Regions from separate parts of the Rhizobium sp. 05N430 genome, predicted to be linked through region 1. Evidence: predicted binding sites of a transcription regulator. Region 1 holds the regulator's gene; each other region holds the start of a gene.
The links. The regulator LexA, encoded in region 1, represses DNA repair genes until DNA is damaged. The targets are predictions, from matches to a motif close to TGTTCNNNNTGTGTTCNG.
Positions count from the first base shown of each region.

Region 2: AC1DJO_RS01050 (putative DNA modification/repair radical SAM protein) is a predicted target of LexA. The motif match lies at 1,066-1,083, and genes of this name have one in related genera.
Region 3: dnaE (DNA polymerase III subunit alpha) is a predicted target of LexA. The motif match lies at 1,936-1,953, and genes of this name have one in related genera.
Region 4: AC1DJO_RS13060 (YifB family Mg chelatase-like AAA ATPase) is a predicted target of LexA. The motif match lies at 2,106-2,123, and genes of this name have one in related genera.

Region 1 is NZ_JBFTMO010000008.1:167,587-171,492, forward strand. Features, by position in the region: gene AC1DJO_RS18205 (ComEC/Rec2 family competence protein) at 1-1,282, shown strand, start outside; gene lexA (transcriptional repressor LexA) at 1,263-1,976, opposite strand; gene AC1DJO_RS18215 (VOC family protein) at 2,180-3,058, shown strand; gene kdsA (3-deoxy-8-phosphooctulonate synthase) at 3,055-3,900, shown strand.
Region 2 is NZ_JBFTMO010000001.1:203,942-207,847, forward strand. Features, by position in the region: gene AC1DJO_RS01040 (glycosyltransferase family 4 protein) at 1-340, opposite strand, end outside; gene greA (transcription elongation factor GreA) at 371-847, opposite strand; gene AC1DJO_RS01050 (putative DNA modification/repair radical SAM protein) at 1,089-2,321, shown strand; gene AC1DJO_RS01055 (UdgX family uracil-DNA binding protein) at 2,321-3,796, shown strand; gene AC1DJO_RS01060 (VOC family protein) at 3,887-3,906, shown strand, end outside.
Region 3 is NZ_JBFTMO010000014.1:73,575-77,480, reverse strand. Features, by position in the region: gene dnaE (DNA polymerase III subunit alpha) at 1-1,711, opposite strand, end outside; gene AC1DJO_RS23585 (hypothetical protein) at 2,015-2,590, shown strand; gene AC1DJO_RS23580 (DUF5680 domain-containing protein) at 2,658-3,122, shown strand; gene AC1DJO_RS23575 (ABC transporter ATP-binding protein) at 3,119-3,802, opposite strand; gene AC1DJO_RS23570 (lipoprotein-releasing ABC transporter permease subunit) at 3,818-3,906, opposite strand, start outside.
Region 4 is NZ_JBFTMO010000005.1:77,051-80,956, reverse strand. Features, by position in the region: gene AC1DJO_RS13075 (sn-glycerol-3-phosphate import ATP-binding protein UgpC) at 1-384, shown strand, start outside; gene AC1DJO_RS13070 (cupin domain-containing protein) at 485-988, shown strand; gene gshB (glutathione synthase) at 1,085-2,032, shown strand; gene AC1DJO_RS13060 (YifB family Mg chelatase-like AAA ATPase) at 2,210-3,742, shown strand; gene cysK (cysteine synthase A) at 3,889-3,906, opposite strand, start outside.

The DNA of each region.
Region 1 (3,906 bases):
CGAACGCGCCTTCATCATGATGGCGATCATGCTGGCGGCGGTCTTCTTCGACCGGCCGTCGATCAGTCTGCGCAACGTAGCCTTATCGGCGCTGGTGATCATTGTCCTCTCACCCTCGGAGATCATGGGGCCAAGCTTCCAGATGTCCTTCGCCGCGACACTGGCCCTCGTCGCCGGCTATGCGCTCTGGAAGGAGAGGCCGGTGCGCGACCGGCCCTTCGCAAAGTTTCGCGCCGTCAGGATGCTGTCTTCCGCCACTGCGTTCTTCGGCGGCATCCTGCTGACCTCCGTCATCGGCGGCTTCTCGACCGCGTTGTTCTCGGTCGAGCACTTCCACCGGCTGACGGCCTATGGCCTGCCAGCCAATCTCGCTGCCATGCCGATCATCTCCTTCATCATCATGCCGTTCGGCCTCATTGCCATGCTGCTGATGCCCCTCGGTCTCGATGCATGGGCGTGGCAGGTGACGGGCTTCGGGCTCGATCTGGTGATCGCCATCGCCAGGACGGTTGCCTCATGGGGCGGCGATATCGGCGTCGGGCGCCTGGCGTCGTGGTACTTTCCCGCGGCGGTGACGGGTTTCCTGCTGCTGACTTTGCTGCGCAGCCGCATACGGCATCTCGGCACCGCGATCTTGATGGCATCGACGACAGCCGCCGCGATGTTGGGAGGTCCTCCGCCGCCGAAAATCGTGATTGCCGAGGACGGGAGCATGGCGGGCATCGTCAGTGACAACGGCCTCGCCACCAATCGCGAGCGGCCACCGGGCTTCATCTTTGATCAATGGAGGCGCGCTCTGGTGATCGATAAGCATTTGTCACCGGCGTTCCCGGCGCTCCCGGATATTCCCACCGCACCGCGCGGTGAAAGGCTGAAACTGACGGAGGCACAGCAGAACGACACCATGAACGCGATCAAGGCCAGTGCGACGGGCGAGCGCTTCTCATGCGTGAAAAAGTCCTGGTGTACGGCGAAGCTCGACAACGGTTCGATCCTGACCGTGATCGAGAATGCGGCGTTCCTTGGCCCAGCCTGCGACATATCCGATATCGTCGTCACACCGGTTCGCCTGCGCCTCGATACCTGCCGCTCAGGCGCCCTGCTTTTCACCGGGGAGACACTGCGAAAGACAGGCGCTGTCGAGCTTCGTTTCCCCAATGGGATCGCCGAAATCACCACATCATTCGAGGGTCTCGACCGGCCCTGGATCCGCCACCGCGCCTACGATTGGCGCAGCGGCACTTTTGGTGAAAGCGAGACGCTCAGTGATAGCGGCGGATAAGGCCAACGAGCTTGCCCTGAACCTTGACGCGGTCCGGTCCGAAAATACGGGTTTCGTAAGCCGGGTTGGCAGCTTCGAGCGCAACGGATGCACCCTTGCGGCGAAAGCGCTTCAGCGTTGCCTCTTCGTCATCGACGAGAGCAACGACGATATCACCGGCATTGGCGGTATTGGTGTTGCGGATGATGACCGTATCGCCGTCGAAGATGCCGGCCTCGATCATCGAGTCGCCCTTGACCTCAAGAGCATAATGTTCACCGTTTCCGAGCATGTCGGCGGGAACAGTGATGTCGTGTGTGTTCTGCTGGATCGCCGAAATCGGCACACCGGCTGCGATCCGGCCCATGACCGGCACCGAGATCGACGTGTGATTGTCCTCGTTCGCAGGCTTCGGCGGCGCGACCGGCTGCGGCTTGCCGAGGCTGCCTTCGATGACGCTCGGCGAGAAGCCGCGGCGCGGCTGGATGCTCGGGCTGTAGGCTTCCGGAAGCTTGATGACCTCGAGTGCGCGCGCCCTGTTCGGTAGGCGGCGAATGAAGCCACGTTCTTCCAGAGCCGTGATCAGGCGATGGATGCCCGACTTGGAAGCCAGATCGAGCGCATCCTTCATTTCGTCGAAGGATGGCGGAACGCCGGACTCCTTCATGCGCTCGTGAATGAAGAGGAGAAGCTCCTGTTGTTTGCGCGTCAGCATCGAAGTTTTTCCCCAGATTCGTGAAACAAAGCCAGAACGGACACTATATGTTCCATATGTGTTCCGCAAGTGCCTAAATATCGGTAAAACTTCCGATGATTTTTCGTCGTTTTTGAAAGTTTATTTGCCGGATTGGTGATCCACGCTTGCGCTTTGCCGGGCAGGGCGTGCAAATCTCTGCCGGCTTCACCGGAGGAACCGCCATGACGCATCCGCTCGATCATCTGGTACTGCCCGTGACCCATATCGACGTTGCCCGCGAGCGACTCGGGCGTCTCGGTTTCACCGTCGCGGCCGATGGCCGTCATCCGTTCGGAACGGAGAATGCCTGCGTCTTCTTGGCCGACAAGACCTATCTCGAACCGCTCGGTATTGCGAGCCAGGCGGACTGCGACGCGGCTGTCGCAAAGGGCAACAGCTTTGTCGCCCGCGATCAGGCCTTCCGCTTCCGCTGCGGCGATGACGGCTTTTCGGCTGTTGTCTTCGGCACCGATAGTGCCGATGCGGACAAGGCTGCCTATGACGGCGCGCAGCTGAGCGGCGGCGATATGGTCGAATTCTCGCGGCCGATCGTCATGCCCGACGGAACGCAGGCGACAGGCGCCTTCAAGCTCGCCTTTGCCGCCGATCTTCGGGCACCCGATGTCTTCTTCTTCGCCTGCCAGCGGATCAACGCCTTTCCGGCCGATCGCAATGCACTGGAAACCCATGCAAACGGCGTCACCGGCATCAGCGAGATCGCGCTGAGCGCTGAGGATCCGCAGGCCTTCGCCGAATTTCTGGAGACGGCCAGCGGTGGAGTGGAGCCTAAGGAGGCGGCACTCGGCCTATCCTTCGAATTGCCGAACGGGAGACTTTCCATCTTCTCGAACGAGGGCATGGAGGCCTATTTCGATGCCGAGCCACTTGTCACCGATAACGGCCTCAGGGCGCGCGCAATCGTCTTTTCGGTCGGTGATCTGGCCGTGACAGCGGCGCATTTGGCTGCTAACGGGATCACCCATGTCAGTATGAACAATCGTCTGTTGGTGAAGCCGGCGCCGGGACAGGGCGCAATCTTCGCCTTCGAGGAGACCCAATGACAAATACCAATGCAGAAGTTGTCGCCGGCGAGGGTGCTGGCCGCGTTACCTTTTCGAATACGGGCAAGCTGTCGCTGATCGCCGGTCCCTGCCAGATGGAAAGCCGCGACCACGCTTTCATGGTCGCCGGTGTTTTGAGCGAACTCTGCAAGTCGCTCGGTATCGGCCTCGTCTATAAGTCGTCTTTCGACAAGGCGAACCGGACATCGCTTTCCGCCGAGCGCGGCATCGGTCTTGAAAAGGCGCTCGAAGTCTTCTCCGATCTGAAAAAGGAATTCGGCTTTCCTGTTCTGACCGATATCCACACGGAAGAGCAGTGCGAGCAGGTGGCAACCGTCGCCGACATCCTGCAGATCCCGGCCTTCCTCAGCCGCCAGACCGACCTTCTCGTTGCCGCCGCCAAGACCGGCCGGATCGTCAACGTCAAGAAGGGCCAGTTCCTGGCGCCCTGGGACATGAAGAATGTTCTCGCCAAGCTGAATGCCAGCGGCAATCCGAACATCCTGCTCTGCGAACGCGGTGCCTCCTTCGGCTACAACACACTGGTATCGGACATGCGCTCGCTGCCGATCATGGCTGCACTTGGCGCTCCTGTTATCTTCGACGCCACGCATTCCGTGCAGCAGCCGGGCGGGCAGGGCGGCTCGAGCGGTGGTCAGCGCGAATTCGTCGAGACCCTGGCGCGTGCCGCCGTTGCCGTCGGTGTCGCCGGTGTGTTCGTCGAAACGCACGAAGACCCCGACAATGCGCCGTCTGACGGACCGAACATGGTCTATCTGAAGGACATGCCGCGGCTTCTCGAAAAGCTTCTCGCCTTCGACGCCATCGCGAAAGCGGCCTGACGTTCA
Region 2 (3,906 bases), on a different contig from region 1:
GCCATTTGGTCCAGCCGGTATGCTTGCGCTGAGAGGCGGAGGTGAAGACGATCTTCAGCTTCATGCGCAAGAGATCGCGCATAATGATCGCTGGCAGCATCTCGACATTGCGCCGCGCGTGCCAGACGCGATGTTTCCTGCCTGCCGGCGGCGTCCAGAGGTGAATGAGGTCGCGGAAGCGGACATGCGGCAGGCTTGCGGGCAGGCCGGGGCCGAGGGCGACGATCTTCTGGCCGAGCGCCCGCTGCACGGGAATCAACTGGATGATCGTCGACGTGACGCCGGAGAGGCGCCGCTTGAAGTTCGGCGCGATGATCTCGACGTCACGGATATCGATGATGGCGGGATCGCGATCTGCGGCCACGGAAGATCAGCCCCAGGAGACCTGGAGGATTTCGTAAGCCTTCGAGCCGCCTGGCGCGTTGACCTCAATGGAATCGCCGACTTCCTTGCCAATCAGCGCGCGGGCGATCGGCGAGGAGATGGAGATGCGGCCGGCCTTCACGTCGGCTTCCTGATCGCCGACGATCTGGTAGGTCTTTTCTTCCTCGGTGTCCTCGTCGACGAGCTTTACCTTGGCGCCGAATTTGATCTTGTCGCCGGACATCTTGGAGAGGTCGATGACTTCGGCGCGCGCCGTCAGGTCTTCGAGCTCGCCGATACGGCCTTCGTTATGGCTCTGGGCTTCCTTGGCGGCGTGATATTCGGCATTTTCCGACAGGTCGCCATGAGCACGTGCTTCGGCGATCGCTTCGATGATGCGGGGACGCTCTTCCTGCTGGCGCCAGCGCAGTTCTTCCTGCAGCTTGACGAAACCACCCTGCGTCATCGGTACCTTATCTACCATTTTCCCGTCCTTTGATCTTCGTGTCTTCCGGTAGGCACAGACACAAAAGAAAACAGGTCCCGAAGAGAACTTCGGAACCGTGCAAACCATCCTAGTTGCTTTGCTTATAGCAGATCGCAAATGCCGATTGCCATAAAATTCGTATCGGGATCTCCAACCCAGCGCTGTATTCGCAGTCGTTTCCGGCAAATGCCCGTGGTTCGCTTGACTTTTAGCGATGGAACATATAGTGAACAAAACAATGAAGAAGACGCTGAAAGAAAGACTGGCGATCCTTTCGGACGCCGCGAAATACGATGCCTCCTGCGCTTCCAGTGGCACCACGAAGCGCGATTCGGGGGCGAACGGTGGCCTGGGTTCGACGGAGGGGTCCGGTATCTGCCATGCCTATGCGCCTGACGGACGCTGCATCTCGCTCTTAAAGATCCTGCTCACCAATTTCTGCATCTATGACTGCGCTTTCTGCATCAACCGCTCGTCCAGCAATGTCGAGCGGGCGCGCTTCACGCCTGAGGAAGTGGTCTGGCTGACGCTGGAATTCTACCGGCGCAATTATATCGAGGGCCTGTTTCTGTCGTCGGGGATCATCCGCTCATCCGATCACACGATGGAGGAAATGGTGCGGGTAGTGCGGGAGCTGCGCGTCACCCATAATTTCCGAGGCTACATCCATCTGAAATCCATTCCGGAGGCGTCTGCAAAGTTGATCGAGGAGGCGGGGCTTTACGCCGACCGCCTGTCACTCAATATCGAGCTTCCAACCGACAGCGGTATCACCCGTCTGGCCCCGGAGAAGAAGCCGTCAGGCATCCGCCGCTCGATGGGTGATCTCCGGCTGAAGATCGAGGAAGCCGGCGAGCCGACGCTGCAGACGAAGCGGCGCAAGCGCTTCGTGCCGGCCGGCCAGAGCACGCAGATGATCGTGGGAGCAGATGGCGCCAGCGATGCCACCATTCTCGGCACCAGTGCCCGGCTCTACGGCAGTTACGGACTTCGCCGCGTCTATTATTCCGCCTTCAGCCCGATCCCGGATTCATCGAAGAACCTGCCGCTGATCAAGCCGCCGCTGATGCGCGAGCACCGGCTCTACCAGGCCGATTGGCTCTATCGCTTCTACGGTTTCGGCATCGACGAGATCACCGCGACACAGGAGGGCGGCATGCTGGATCTCGATCTCGATCCGAAGCTTGCCTGGGCGCTTGGCCACCGCGAGCAGTTTCCTGTCGATATCAACCGGGCCGCCAAGGAGATGCTTTTGCGCGTGCCGGGGCTCGGCACCAAGGCGGTGAAGGGCATTCTCTCCGGGCGCCGTTTCCGCAGGCTTCGCATCGAGGATCTGGCGCGGCTCGGCGTGTCGATCAAGAAGGTACAGGCCTTCGTGACGGCCGAGGGATGGACGCCGAGGCGGCTGATCGAGCGGCCGGATCTACGCGCCATGTTCGAACCGAAACCCGAACAACTGCAGTTGCTCTGATGCTGAAGGTGGCGCTGCAGGGCAAGGGTGACTTTTTCGAGTGGCGCGATGCCGCCCGGTCGCTGGCGCTGGCCGGCATTCCGCCCGAGGATATCGAGTGGCGGGAGAGGGGTGGCGATAAGCAGCTGTTTTGGGAGGAAGACGTTCTGCCGCCGCAGCCGGCGGGCGGCAATCCGATGACGGTGCCGCAGGCCTTCATCGATCTGGCATCCGCGGTCATCTGCCATTGCGATCCGGTGCGCTTCTCGCTGCTCTACCGGCTGCTCTGGCGGCTTCAATCCGACAGGAAGTTGCTTGATATCGTTTCCGACGAGGATGTGTCGCGAGCCCGCCTTTTGGAAAAGAGCGTGCGCCGCGACGCGCACAAGATGACCGCCTTCGTGCGCTTCAAGGAGGTCGGCAGCGGTATCTCGATGAACGGGCGGCGGAAGTTTCTCGCCTGGTTCGAGCCGGATCATCATATCGTGGTGCGCAAGGCGTCGTTCTTCCAGCGGCGGTTCAACGATATGGACTGGATCATCCTGACGCCGAAGGGTTCGGCCGGGTGGGACGGCGTGAAGCTGACGACCAGCCACGAGCCCTGCGAGAAGCCTGATCTCACCGACGATGCCGACGAACTCTGGCGCACCTACTACGCCAATATCTTCAACCCGGCGCGGCTGAAGGTGAAGGCGATGCAGGCGGAAATGCCGAAGAAATACTGGAAGAACCTGCCGGAGGCCGATCTCATCCCCGGGCTGATTGCCAATGCGGAGAGCCGGGTGATCGAGATGGCCAAACGCCAGGCGAGCACGCCGCAGCCCTTTCACGATCGCCTGCAGGAAGCGGCTCGCAACCAGCCGCAGCCGGAACCGGCGCCTGCCGGGACGCTCGAGGCGCTGCGGGAACAGGCCGCCGTCTGCACACGCTGTCCGCTGCATGCCAAGGCGACTCAGACGGTGTTCGGCGAGGGCCCCGGGAATGCCGATGTCGTCTTCGTCGGCGAGCAGCCGGGCGATCAGGAGGATCTGGCAGGGCGGCCCTTCATCGGGCCGGCCGGCAAGGTGTTCGATCAGGCGATCGAGGCGGCGGGAATCGATCGATCGGCGCTCTATGTCACCAATGCCGTCAAGCATTTCAAATACGAGCCGCGCGGCAAGCGGCGCATCCACCAGCGCCCCAGTATGGGCGAGGTACAGCATTGCCGTTGGTGGCTGAAGCTGGAGCTCGATCTGATCAAGCCGAAAATCGTCGTGGCAATGGGCGCGACGGCGCTCGCTTCGCTGACGGAAACGAAGCACAAGCTGACCGATATCAGGGGGCAGGCCATGCGGATGGCGAACGGGCGGCTGCTGTTCACCACCGTGCATCCTTCCTATCTGCTGCGGCTCCCCGATGAGCGCGACAGGGCGGAGCAGACGGCACTGTTCCAACGGGATATGGTGGAAATACAGAGGCTTATGGCGGCGCTTTCGAAAACTGATTCCGCTGCCTGATAATCTGATTCAAAACGTTCCTGTGGGGTGTCGGTTGCGGGCCGCTTCAAGCGTCCTTTGCCTGAGCTAACGATAAGGGAGACTGCAGTCATGGCACTGAAGCGGATGGA
Region 3 (3,906 bases), on a different contig from region 1:
CCCACTTCATGTTGAACTGGGTGACCGGCATGTCGGAGCGCGGATCGCGATACATCGGCACCAGCTTCGACAGCGGACGGTCGCCGATGACGATACCGGCGGCGTGGGTCGAGGCGTGGCGGTAAAGGCCTTCGATCTTCTGGGCAATGTCGAGCAGACGGGCGACAACGGGTTCCTTGGCCGCCTCTTCCTGCAGCTTCGGCTCCTCTTCGATCGCCTTCGACAGCGGCGTCGGATTGGCCGGGTTGTTCGGCACCAGCTTGCAGATCTTGTCGACCTGGCCATAGGGCATTTCGAGCACGCGGCCGACGTCGCGAAGGGCGGCGCGCGCCTGCAGCGAACCGAAGGTGATGATCTGCGCCACCTGCTCGCGGCCGTATTTCTTCTGCACGTAGCGGATCACCTCTTCGCGGCGATCCTGGCAGAAGTCGATATCGAAGTCGGGCATCGATACGCGGTCGGGATTGAGGAAGCGTTCGAACAGCAGCGAGAAGCGCAGCGGATCGACGTCGGTAATCGTCAGGGCGTAGGCGACCAGCGAGCCCGCACCAGAACCGCGGCCCGGGCCGACCGGAATATCCTGCAGCTTGGCCCATTTGATGAAGTCGGCAACGATCAGGAAGTAGCCGGGAAACTTCATCTTCTCGATGACACTGAGCTCGAATTCGAGCCGGTCGCGATAGTCCTTTTCCTCGTAGCCCGGCGACATTCCGAGCGTCGCCAGACGCATATCGAGGCCCTCCACGGCCTGGCGGCGCAGTTCGCCGGATTCGGCACGATCAGCCTCGTCGGCGTCGTCGCTGGCACCGGTGAAGCGCGGCAGGATCGGCTTGCGGGTCTGCAGCACGAAGGAACAGCGGCGGGCGATCTCCAGCGTGCTTTCCAGCGCCTCCGGCAGATCGGCAAACAGCTTGGTCATCTCCGTCCGGCTCTTCAGATAGTGATCCGGAGTCAGTCGGAAGCGGCTGTCGTCGGAGACGATGGCGTTGTGCGCCACGGCCATCAGGGCGTCATGCGCGTCATAATCGTCGCGCGCCGGGAAGAAGGCTTCGTTGGTCGCCACCAGCGGGAGATCGTGCTCGTAGGCAAGGCCGATCATCTTCTGCTCGTGGCGCTTGTCGTAGGTGCCGTGGCGCTGCAACTCGACATAGAGCCGGTCGCCAAACAACGCCTTGAGACGCAACAGGCGCGAAACCGCCGGCGCCATATGCCCCTGCTTCAGTGCCATATCGATGGGGCCGCCAAGCGAACCGGTGAGCGCGATCAGACCCTCGGTTCCGGCCTCCTCGAGCCAGGAGGCGCGGACGTGGACCGCCTGGTTGTCTTCGCCGCCGAGATAGGCGCGGCTCACCAGATCGACGAGACGCTCGTAACCGGCAGCTGTTGCCGCCAGCACGACGATCGCAGGCAGTTTGCCCATCATCTGCTGGCCGCCGCGTTTTTCAACTTCCAGCCCGTCTTCCATATCGACGGAGATCTGGCAGCCGATGATCGGCTGCAGCCCCTCGTCCATCGCCTTCTGGGCGAACTCGAGGGCGACGAAGAGATTGTTGGTATCGGTGATGGCAATCGCCGGCTGGCTGTCGCCCGAAGCCTTGTAGAGGATCTTCTTCAGCGGCAGCGCACCCTCGAGCAGCGAATAGGCCGAGTGTACGCGCAGATGAACGAAACCCGGCGTCCCGCCGATAAATCCGCCCTCTGCATCCGCCATGACACGTCCCTTCAATCGCCCGTATGAATCGGTGCCATTGTCGGTCCTGGCCGTGGAGATGTCCAGAAGAAGTCCCTGCCCGGAACCGCATGGCAGCCATGCGGTCCCCTGAAAAATTACATCGCCATCAGGATCAGAGAGAAGCTGGCAACAAACATTGCGATGGAGGTGAATGCTGCGACGTCACGGATCATGTCAGTCATTTGGCTCTCCTTTACTCGTTATGTTTTTAGTTTGTTCCGCTATTGTTCCGTTGTCAACAGAATTGTTTTCTGTTTGGTTAACGCGGAACAGGAGAGAAACATGCGCCTCACAATCCTTGCCGCCGCCCTGCTTTCGGCCCAGGCCGCTATTGCCGCAGACACCGGCCCCGCCCGCATCGTCGATGCGGCCGTGGGCGATTGGAACGGCGATGGGAAGCCCGATCTGGCTTTGCTTGCCGAGGCTGCAGCGGATGCCGAAGACGATCAGCTCGGCATCTACATCTATCTGCGCGACGACCACGATCTGCTGCGGCTTGCGGCCAGCGCACCTGGCAAGATCTGGGGCAGCACGGCTGTGGACGGGATCTACGGCCAGGAGCCGTCGATCAAGGCCGCCGGAAAATCGTCGATCGCCGTCCATTCGCAGAACAGCGCCATCGGCCGGGACCGCTGGGAGCAGACGCTGACGCTCGCCTATCGCAACGGCCAGTTCGTCGTCGCCGGCTATACCTACAGCGATTACGACACGCTCGACCCGGATGCCGGCGGCACCTGCGACTACAATGCACTGACGGGCAAATTGCAAAAAGCCGGCAAGGATCAGACATCGGAGCCGCGCGTTATCGCCATTACCGACTGGAAGGACGAAACCGGCCAGTCGATCTGCGGCAACTGACATATGTTCTCTTTTTGTTCTTTACAAATATCGTGGCGTCTGCGAGACATATCGCAGGAGGCGCGGCATGTATCTCACTCTCTTGAACGACTTCATCGTCGAGGCAAAATCGCAGACCTATGTCGGCGGCGGGGCAAAAATCGCTGCCTGCCGGCCGGGATCGCAGGATATCGGCTATGAACGCGGCGAATGGCGCTATCTCGACAGCTATTTCGGCGGCACCGATTTCGCCGGCCAGGAGACAGTCTGGCTGAACGGCGAGCCCGTCTGGGCGATGAACTACTTCGGCCATATCATCGAGCCGCGGCTGATCGACGGTAGCCGCGCCGGGGCCGTGATCAAGGCAGCGCTCTCGGCGCTTTATGGCGGTGAAAAACGCTTTCTCGGCGGCATGGAATATGAGCACGAGTTCGGCCTCTATATCGACCGAAGCGAGGGCGATTGCGGGCATTTCCGCGGCATGGAGATGATTGTCGTCGAAGAACGGCGCGCTTACGAGCTCGATTATCGCGGCGGCCTGATCCGCCTTTAGAATTCGACGACCTTGCCGTCGGTGATCGTCACACGGCGGTCCATGCGCGCGGCAAGATCGTGGTTATGCGTGGCGATCAGGGCAGCGAGACCGGACTGGCGAACCAGCGCTTCCAGCGCGTCGAAGACGTAGTTGGCGGTTTCCGGGTCGAGATTGCCGGTCGGCTCGTCAGCGAGAAGCAGGCTCGGCGCGTTGGCAACTGCGCGGGCGATCGCCACGCGCTGCTGCTCGCCGCCGGAGAGCTCGCCCGGGCGATGAGAACCGCGATGGCCAATGCGCATGTAATCGAGCAGCTGCTGGGCGCGCGCGGCAGCTTCCTTGCGCGCCAGGCCTGAGATCATCTGCGGCATCATGATGTTTTCCTGCGCCGAGAATTCCGGCAGCAGGTGATGGAACTGATAGACGAAGCCGATCTCGCTGCGGCGGATCGCGGTGCGCTTGTCATCGGAGAGCCCGTTGCAGGCATGGCCGTTGATGCTGACCTCGCCCTCGTCAGGATGCTCCAGCAGACCCGCCAGATGCAGCAGCGTCGATTTGCCGGTGCCCGATGGTGCAACGAGCGCGACGATTTCGCCGCTATGCAGCGTGAAATCGGCGCCCTTCAAGATCGAGAGCACCGTATCGCCCTGCCCGTAGTGACGCTCGACGCCGGAAAGCTTGAGAACGACATTGCGTTTCATGGAGTTCAGCATTCCTTATTCGTAGCGTAGCGCTTGCACCGGATCGAGGCGCGAGGCGCGCCAGGCCGGGAAGATGGTCGCAAGGAAGGACAGCGTCAGCGCCA
Region 4 (3,906 bases), on a different contig from region 1:
AACCTCCTGAAGGCCGAACTGCATGGCGACAAGCTGGCAATCGGCCCTAGCCTGATCGACCTCGCAGGCAACGCTCCGGCCTCCGGCCCTGTTACCATCGGCATGCGTGCTGAGGACCTGCGTCTCGCGCACCCGGACGAATATGCCATGCCGCTCGCCGTCGAATATGTCGAGGAACTGGGCTCGCAGCGCCTCGTCCACGGTATGCTCGGCGATCAGCAGCTGACTGCGGTCGTCTCGCCGGAAACGCCGATCGCCAGTGAAATGCGCTTCGTCATCTCTCCCGAAAAGCTTCACTTCTTCGCAGCCGATAGCGGCAAGCGGATCGGTGCCGGCGTCGCGGCCAGCACAAGCGCGCTGGTCGTCGCCGAGCCAGTCCACTAGGCTTCGTCAGGATCCGTTAAAATTTTAGCGGCTGCTTGAACGCCTCTCTTACGACTTGTCTGTTATTCCGCGAACATTGGGGTAGCAAACGGGGTGTTTCATGGCCTGGAAGCTTATGCTTGCAAGTGCGGTCGCAATGGCTGCGCGCACGGTGCCGTATGCTGTAGCGATGCCGCGCGGCAAATCCTTCATCGCGCATTCGAGCGACCATCTGCCGATGAAGTCGACGCCGATCAATCCGGACTGGGTGGTCAGCGGTGACCCGCAGGCCCGCACCGCAGAGCACTCGCGCGGCCATGACGAAGCCTCCCTGACGGCGATCTGGGATTGTACGGCAGGCGAGTTCCGCTGGTTCTTCGGCTGGGACGAGACGGTGATGATAATCGAAGGCGAGGTCCATATCACCGCCGAAGACGGCACCGAGCGCACACTCCGCGCCGGCGACGTCGCCTTCTTTGCCGGCGGCACCTGGGCCAGCTGGCGGGTCGATAATTACGTCCGCAAGGTTGCCTTTCTGCGCAAGCCTTTCCCGAAGCCGGTGGCGCTCGCCTACCGCCTCCGCAACATGCTGCGCAACACCGGACAGCAGGGCCTCGCGGCCTGAAGAAACCTTGATCGCGATATCACGAAGCCATTGATTGGCCGTTGCGTTCAGCCGTCTTGCGACCTACATCTGTCCGGCATTCAGTGAGGGACGGAAATGGCCAAGATCAAGAACGTAGCGGTCCAGATGGACCATGTTTCGGGCATCAACATCGCAGGCGATTCCACCTTCGCCATGAGCCTTGAGGCGCAGACCCGGGGCTACAAGCTCTTTCACTACACGCCTGATCGGCTGAGTTTCCGCGATGGTCAGGTCTTCGCCTCTGTCGAGCCGATGATCCTTCGCGACGTCAAGGGCGACCATTTCAAGCTCGGCGCGCCCGAGCGCATCGATCTCTCGACCATGGATGTCGTCCTGCTGCGTCAGGATCCGCCCTTCGACATGGCCTATATCACCTCGACGCATCTGCTCGAGCGCATCCACCCGAAGACGCTCGTCGTCAACGATCCGGCGTGGGTCCGCAATTCGCCGGAAAAGATCTTCGTCACCGAGTTCGCCGATCTGATGCCGAAGACGCTGATCACCAAGGATGCCACCGAAATCCGCCGCTTCCGCGATGAAATGGGCGATATCATCCTCAAGCCGCTCTACGGCAATGGCGGCGCCGGTGTCTTCCATTCGACCAAGGACGACCGCAATCTCTCCTCGCTGCTCGAAATGTTCGGCCAGCTGTTCCGCGAGCCTTTCATCGCCCAGCAATACCTGCCCGATGTGCGCAAGGGCGACAAGCGGATCATCCTTGTCGATGGCGAGCCTGTCGGTGCGATCAACCGTGTTCCGGCCGAGCATGACAGCCGCTCCAACATGCATGTCGGCGGCCGCGCCGAGGCGACCGAGCTGACGGCGCGCGAGAAGGAAATCTGCAAGCGCATCGGCCCGGCTCTGAAGGAGCGCGGCTTCCTGCTCGTCGGCATCGACGTCATCGGTGACTACATGACGGAGATCAACGTCACCTCTCCGACCGGATTGCGCGAGGTCGCAAAGTTCGGTGGCGCCGATATTGCCAGCCTTCTCTGGGATGCCATCGAGCGCAAGCGTACCTAAAACGGGTGTTTTGTTCTCATTTTGATGAGCCGATACAACCCGCTGCAACCTGAACGCAGCGGGTGCGGGAATCTGTTCGTTTATTGTTCTTGTTTTATTCTGTTTTCCATGCCAGATTGCAATTGACGGCCATGATGGGTCGTAAAACGCGATGTAGTTGGTTGCGGGGGCAGGGGCATGGTCGCGCGCGTCAGTACGGTTGCATTTCAGGGCATTGAAGGTGTGCCGGTCGAAGTCCAGGTGATGGTCGCTCCGGGCAAGGTCGGCATGCAGATCGTCGGTCTTCCCGACAAGGCCGTAGCGGAAAGCCGCGAGCGGGTTCAGGCGGCCCTTCATGCGTCGGGGCTGGCGCTTCCGGCCAAGCGGGTCACCGTCAATCTGGCACCTGCCGATCTTCCGAAGGAAGGCTCGCATTTCGATCTGCCGATCGCGCTCGGCCTGATGGCGGCGCTCGGCGCCATTCCCGGCGATGCGCTCGCGGATTATGTCGTGCTTGGTGAACTCAATCTGGATGGCACGATTGCCCCGGTTGCCGGCGCGCTTCCGGCGGCGATCGGAGCCAATGGCCTTGGTAAAGGCCTGATCTGCCCGGCCGACAGCGGCCCGGAAGCGGCCTGGGCCGGGACCGGCCTTGATATACTGGCGCCGAGAAGCCTGATCGCTCTCGCCAATCATTTCCGCGGCACGCAGGTTCTGTCGCGCCCCGAGCCGTCGATCCGCGCCAACGCTGCCAACCTGCCTGATCTTGCTGATATCAAAGGACAGGAGAGCGCTAAGCGCGCCCTAGAGGTCGCCGCTGCCGGAAATCATAATTTGCTGATGGTTGGGCCTCCCGGCTCGGGCAAATCGATGCTCGCAGCGCGGCTGCCATCGATTCTACCGCCGCTTTCGGCTGCCGAGCTTCTCGAAGTGTCGATGATCCACTCGATCGCCGGGCAGCTCTCCGGCGGCAAGCTGTCCGATCGGCGTCCATTCCGTACCCCGCATCACTCGGCAACCATGGCCGCGATGGTCGGCGGCGGTTTGCGGGCAAGGCCCGGCGAGGCGTCGCTTGCCCATCATGGCGTGCTCTTTCTCGATGAGTTTCCGGAATTCTCGCCGCAGGCGCTCGATGCATTGCGTCAGCCGCTGGAGACCGGCGAATGCATCATCGCCCGCGCCAATCACCGGGTCTCCTATCCGGCCAGTATCCAGCTGGTCGCCGCCATGAACCCCTGCCGCTGCGGCATGGCCGGAGAGCCCGGCCACAGCTGCGCCCGCGGTCCTCGCTGCCAGTCCGACTATCAGGGGCGGATTTCCGGCCCGTTGATGGATCGGATCGATATCCGCATCGACGTGCCGGCTGTGGCCGCGACCGACCTGATCCGGCCGATGCCGGCTGAAGCGAGCAGCGCGGTGGCGGCCCGCGTTGCGCGGGCGCGAGACTTGCAGGCCGACCGGTTCATCGCTGCGGGCCTCGGCGGCATCGTCACCAACGCGCGCTGCTCGACGGCGCTCATCGAGAAATACGCCGAACCGGATGCCGGCGGCTTGCAGCTGTTGCGGGATGCGGCCGAGAAGATGCGCTTCTCCGCCCGCGGCTATCATCGCGTTCTGAAAGTCGCGCGCACGCTCGCCGATCTCGATGGAAAGACAACGGTTGGCCGTATCCATCTGGCTGAAGCGATCTCCTATCGGATCGCGGGCGAGCGGCTGACGGCTGCAGCATGAGAGGGAAGCGAATAGTGAGAAGCGAATAGCGAATAGAAAAAGAAAAGCTTGCTGAGCACCTAGGGCCGAGCAAGCTTCGCTATTCGCTATTCGCTATTCGCTATTCGCTATTCGCTATTCGCTATTCGCTATTCGCTATTCGCTGATCAGCTCCCGAGCCCATC